2 regions of the Exiguobacterium sp. s157 genome follow, and region 1 is predicted to be linked to the other one. Evidence: predicted binding sites of a transcription regulator. Region 1 holds the regulator's gene; the other holds the start of a gene.
What was found. Region 1 encodes LexA, which represses DNA repair genes until DNA is damaged. Its sites were predicted from a motif close to CGAACATATGTTCG; they were not measured.

Region 1 (3,195 bases):
TCGATCGGCACTTCGATTCGGCTCCGACCGCCTTGATCGTGATGTTGGATGTTGCGGTGCGGGTTGAACCCGTTCGCGACCGCCCGACGCATGCCGCGTGAGATTTTCGCATTATGGATTTTACGCTGGTATTCCTCGACGACACTGACGATTTCAAGCACCATCTTCTCGGCATCCGAGACGACGTATTCATCGGACGATTGCATCGTCAACAAGCGGACGTTATGTTTCATGAGCGTATGCAAGATGGCGATTTTCGCGTTCCCTCGTCCGAGGCGGCTGTCATCGCTCACGAGCACGGCATCGAGATTAGATGTCGAGACGTGCTCCAACAAATCGAGCAACCCCGTCCGATTGACCTCATACCCACTCTCTTGCTCACTGATCACATCGACGATTTCAGCGTCAAGACGTTTCGCCATCCGCGTCAGTTCGTCCGCTTGGCGACCGAGTGACGTCTCTTGCGTGGACTTGTTCGTCGACACGCGACAATAAATGACGACTCGCATCCCGTCACTTCCTTTCTTTCCATTCGCCCTCTACGATACACAGGTTCGGGGGCTGTTCGCAATCAGAAAAGATTATTCGGCGGCGAACCACGTCGTCTTGTCGTCTTCTTTCTCAGCGCGTTCAGCGAGAAGCTGTGCCTCGAGCGACTCGGCCTCCGTCAAGGCGACTTCTTCTTCGATGCTATGCTCGATTACTGGTTCGGTCGCGACGACTTCGACATCGTGGCGCATTTCCCCGACCATATAAAACGCGAACATTCCAAGTGCCAACATGCCGACTAAAATGATTCCATTGATTGTGTCTCTCATAACGATTACCTCCTGGGAATAAGAATACACGTTCTCGAGAACGTCTGTTCGTTTATCTGTTCTCATCATAAAACAAGAACTTCTGTTCGGTCAAGTAGAAAAAAACGAACGAATGTTTGTGCGCTCATGTGTTCTTGTGTTAAACTAAACCCATAAAGAATAGGATGCGTTCGCAGGTTATTCGACATAATCGAGGTGAAATCCATTGAAAAAAATGTCAGCAAGACAACAACAGATTCTTGATTTTATAAAAGCCGAGGTCCGGGCGAAAGGGTATCCACCTTCCGTTCGTGAAATCGGAGAGGCAGTCGGACTCGCATCGAGCTCGACCGTCCACGGCCACTTGGACCGTCTAGAGAAGCGTGGATTGATTCGACGTGACAAGACGAAGCCACGTGCCATCGAAATTTTAGATGAAGAGATGTCAGTCGTGGAAGACCATGATGCCGTCATGTACGTGCCGGTCATCGGAAAAGTCACGGCCGGTACGCCGATCACGGCGATCGAGAATGTGGAAGAGCACTTCCCGCTCCCGGCCCACGTCGTCGGTTCCGACAACGTCTACATGCTCTCGGTATCGGGAGACTCTATGATTAACGCCGGCATCTTGGACGGGGACCGTGTCCTCGTCCGCCAACAGAACACGGCCGACAATGGAGAGATTGTCGTCGCCATGACGGATGAAGGCGAAGCGACGGTGAAGCGGATTTATAAAGAAGCTTCGAAAGTCCGTCTTCAACCAGAGAACGACGAGCTCGAAGCGATGTATTTCGATAACGTGTCGATTTTAGGGAAGGTCATCGGTGTATACCGCACGATTCACTAATGGCTAGTGGCAAGACACATACCCGTACGAATCTCGTGGCAATCGGTGCTCTTGCGATTGCCACGCCTTTTATTGACATCGATGTTCCGACCATGTTCCTATTCGGCGCCCTAATCGGGACGTTCTGGCTCTCCCCGGACCTTGACTTAAAGTCGGACGCCTATTATCGATGGGGACCACTCCGAGGCTTTTGGCTCCCTTACGTGAAGATTATGCCCCATCGGTCGTTATTCTCGCATTTGCCGCTCTTGAGCGATCTGATCCGGGTCATCTATCTTGGCTTCCCGCTCACGCTCGTGCTCACGTTCACGCCGTATGAGGAAGCTGCCAGATCATGGCTCGACCTAAACGGGGCCGCATGTTTCTTCGGACTCGTCTTCGCGACGACGTTACATACGACGCTCGATTATGCGTCCACGTTCTTCAAACGTGCCTTTTAAGCCAAACATTTATGCCATACACCTAAAAGGGCAACCCGTCTAGTAGAGACTGGGTTGCCCTTTTTGAACTGTTTATTATATAGAAGCTCAATAACTTTTATGCAACATGACATGATGTTCTGCCACTTCTCGTCCATTGACCAGCAAAACGACACGATGCTCCCCTGAATAATGCCGACGAGTCGTCAAATCTGCCCAACTGTGCATCCTGTTCGCTACAAGTCGCGCACCCCCGGGGACGAGTTTGTTCGCTAGCAGAAATGCTTTACGACTCGCTTTCCCGTTCGCTTTTATGAAATCGATGGCGTATTCGACCCGAATATAGGCGGCATCTCCTGGACGAATCGACAAATCATACTGAATCTCGCACGCCTCACCTATGCTGAGCACATTCGGATGTATAGTAATCGATGAGTTGACGGTCAAATCCGTTTCTTGCGTATAACCAAACAAAGTTAACGCGTCCGGGTGTGCGGATTTAATTAACGTTCGGCACGCATGTCTGATGACCCAGTCGGTATGAGGATGTTCGCCTTGCCATCGACGCGAGACTTCGAGCACGGCTTCCGGGTGATCTTTCGAGATATCGTTGAGATTGTTGGCGACACTTTTCCTTACATATAATGATGGGTCTTCTTTCAATAACTCTAAAACCGCAAACACGGGAGCCGGATTTTCTCTGAACATCGGTAATGACTCCGCCCACGGAAGACGAGGACGACAGCCTTCACTTGCCAATCTTCGCACATGCTCATTCGGATGCTTGGCCCATGCCATCATGCGATCCATTACTCGCGTCGAATCACGAAGCAGAAAAGGTCTGATTGCGAATTCAGAAGACGATTTCTGCGTGAAGAGTTCGAGTGCTGACATCGAGCGTTCCCAATGTTCTTCCGCCTGTCCATACACTTCTACGAAGTCGGGAAAAAATAAATATGGAAAGCCGACACAATCGTCTGCAATTTCAACCAATACATCTATAGCTGACTCGTAGTTTTGAGGTAAGTACTCCCCGAGCTTTGTCGAAATACGGCGCATACGCCCTTTCAGCGCTAACGCTTCCCATGACTCATCTACAATCGATGCGACAAATGCTTGTATATCAAACGAT
Region 2 (3,195 bases), on a different contig from region 1:
TTCAAGTTGTTGACGCGCGCCCCTTTGATGACGATCGCATTTTTCTTTTCAGCCATTTAATTCCCTACCTTCAACTCCAAGATTAAGTCACGCAATTCGGCCGCCCGTTCGAACTGGAGGTCGCGGGCCGCTTGTTTCATTTCTTCTTCTAGCTTGGCGATGGCTTCCTCACGTTCAGCCGGCTTCATCGAGCTGAGTGATTCGAGCACATCCTCCTCGGCGTCGACCGTCGCGCGGATGACGCCGCGTACTTCTTTACGGATCGTCTGCGGCGTGATGCCGTGTTCTTCATTATAAGCTTCTTGAATCGAGCGACGACGATCGGTCTCTTCAATCGCGCGCGTCATCGAGTCGGTCATCTTATCAGCGAACAAGATGACGTGCCCGTTCGAGTTCCGCGCCGCCCGCCCGATCGTCTGAATAAGCGATCGGTCCGAACGGAGGAACCCTTCCTTGTCGGCGTCTAGAATCGTGACGAGACTCACTTCCGGGATGTCTAGTCCTTCCCGCAGCAAGTTGATTCCGACGAGGACGTCGTATTTTCCGAGACGCAGGTCACGGATGATCTCAATCCGCTCGAGCGTCTTGATTTCAGAGTGCATATAGTTGACCTTGATGCCCGCTTCACGCAGATAGTCCGATAAATCCTCGGCCATCTTTTTCGTGAGCGTCGTCACGAGGACGCGTTCGTCCTGTTTGATGCGGTCGCGAATTTGGTCCATCAAGTAGTCGATTTGTCCTTTAATCGGATGAATCTCGATCGTCGGGTCGAGCAGTCCTGTCGGCCGGATGATCTGTTCGATCATGTGCGGGGTATGCTCGAGCTCGAACGGACCCGGTGTCGCCGAGATGAAGATCGCTTGCGACAACTTCTTCTCGAACTCGTCGAACTTGAGTGGTCGGTTGTCTTTGGCCGAAGGGAGACGGAAACCGTGGTCGACGAGCACTTGTTTCCGGGCCTGGTCGCCGTTGTACATGCCGCGCACTTGCGGGAGCGTCACGTGCGACTCATCAGCGATGAGCAAGAAGTCTTTCGGGAAGTAGTCGATGAGCGTGTACGGCGTCGCCCCTGCCTCCGTCAAGTTCAAATGACGTGAATAGTTCTCGATGCCTGAACAGTAGCCCATCTCGCGCATCATCTCGAGGTCATAGTTCGTCCGTTGTTCGAGGCGCTGTGCTTCAAGCAGTTTGCCTTCTTCGCGGAACTTTTCGAGCTGCTGTTCGAGCTCGGCCTCGATGTTGACGATTGCTTTTTGCAACTTCTCGTCACGAGTGACGAAGTGGGACGCCGGGAAGATCGAGACGTGCTCCCGGTCGGCGATAATCTCTCCGGTGAGTGGGTCCATCTCGCGGATGCGGTCGATTTCGTCACCGAAAAACTCAACGCGCAAGCACTGCTCGTCACGTGACGCCGGGAAAATCTCGACGACATCCCCGCGGACACGGAAACGGCCGCGCTGGAAATCGATATCGTTCCGTTCATATTGAATGTCGATCAGTTTGCGGAGCATCTGGTCGCGCCCCATCTCTTTGCCGACGCGGAGACTTAAGACGAGACTGTTATACTCTTCCGGGTTACCGAGACCGTAAATACAGGAGACGGAGGCGACGATGATGACGTCGTCCCGCTCGAACAAGGCCGATGTCGCCGAGTGGCGGAGTTTATCGATCTCATCGTTAATCGAGGCATCTTTCTCGATGAACGTGTCGGTCGACGGCACATACGCCTCCGGCTGATAGTAGTCGTAATAACTGACGAAGTATTCGACGGCGTTGTTCGGGAAGAACTCTTTGAACTCGGAGTAGAGCTGTCCGGCGAGCGTCTTGTTGTGGGCCAAGACGAGCGTCGGCTTCTTCACTTCTTGGATGACGTTCGATACGGTGAACGTCTTCCCGGTGCCGGTCGCACCGAGCAACGTCTGATACCGGTCGCCGCGATTGATTCCTTCGACGAGCTGACGAATCGCTTCCGGTTGGTCGCCGGCCGGCTTATATTCTGAATGTAAGTCGAACGGAACGCTAATCTTATCCATGTATATTCCTCGCTTTCTTTACCTTGCATATTGGCTTGATTATATCACATACACGAACAAATATTCGCTTCTGACACGCTTCCCAAATCGTTCCGCTTTTCGTTATCATGGAGAGTGAATCTAAACAGAAACGAGTTGGTCGTCATGTGGTCGCTTCTCTTTATCCCGCTCGGTGCCGTCGTCGGCGCCTTGTCCGGCTTCTTCGGCATCGGCGGCGGGGTCATCATCGTCCCAGTGTTGCTCTTTAGTGGATATTCGGCGGCCGAGGCCGTCGCCACGTCGCTCCTATTCGTCGTCGGGACGAGCCTGTCCGGCGCCAAGAAACATACGTCGCTCGGCAACGTGTCCTGGTCAACAGGCATCACGGTCGGCTTGGCCGGTGCCGTCACGGCGCAGCTGTCGAGCCGGCTCGTCCTCTCGATCTCGGGCACGTATGACTGGTTGCTCAATCTATTTTATCTGGCTATCCTATCTTATTTTGCCGTTACGCTATTAAAGAAAACATCTAAACCGCAGAAGCCGAAAAAATCATCGCTGCTTGCCGCCCTCGTCATCGGGATGATGGCCGGGCTGTTGTCGGCGCTGCTCGGTATCGGTGGCGGTTTCATCATCGTCCCGCTCCTCGTCAGTTGGCTCGGCTTCTCGACACATCGTGGGGTCGGGACGAGCCTGGCTGCCGTCCTGTTCATCTCGCTCGGCGGACTCGTCGGTTATCTCGCATCGCTGTCGCTCGACTACGTGACACCGCTCGCGTTGGTCATCGGCGCTTTCATCGGGGCCCCGTTCGGCGCCACGCTCACGAATCGCTATCACGATAAAGAGATCTCTAACCGACTCGCCTGGTTGTATATGGCCGTCATCACCTCAATCGCGCTCGATCTTGGTGCCGCCGTCTATGCGCCGCTCGCGTACGTCAGTTTGGCGGTCCTGCTCGCTTTTCTTGTCGGGATTGGACTCGACTTCAAACGGCGTATTGTCAATCAAAACCACTTTTCATAAGAAAAGTGGCTTTTTTTGCATATTCGGTTTTGAAACGCTTACATTTGGGGCATATAATGAAGTGGTAAGCCAAATTTAATATGGAAGGAAGGGAGTATCACATGTCAGCATTCGTCAGCGAAATTATTGGTACAATGCTACTCATCTTGCTCGGTAACGGTGT

Region 2: uvrB (excinuclease ABC subunit UvrB) is a predicted target of LexA. The motif match lies at 2,087-2,100, and genes of this name have one in related genera.

The regions. Positions count from the first base shown of each region.
Region 1 covers NZ_JACSLQ010000005.1:65,549-68,743, reverse strand. Annotated here, with positions in the region: gene KNP67_RS10540 (YneB family resolvase-like protein) at 1-509, opposite strand, end outside; gene KNP67_RS10535 (hypothetical protein) at 582-818, opposite strand; gene lexA (transcriptional repressor LexA) at 1,024-1,644, shown strand; gene KNP67_RS10525 (metal-binding protein) at 1,644-2,084, shown strand; gene KNP67_RS10520 (DNA alkylation repair protein) at 2,172-3,195, opposite strand, start outside.
Region 2 covers NZ_JACSLQ010000007.1:105,360-108,554, forward strand. Annotated here, with positions in the region: gene uvrA (excinuclease ABC subunit UvrA) at 1-56, opposite strand, end outside; gene uvrB (excinuclease ABC subunit UvrB) at 57-2,033, opposite strand; gene KNP67_RS12985 (sulfite exporter TauE/SafE family protein) at 2,148-3,032, shown strand; gene KNP67_RS12990 (MIP/aquaporin family protein) at 3,134-3,195, shown strand, end outside.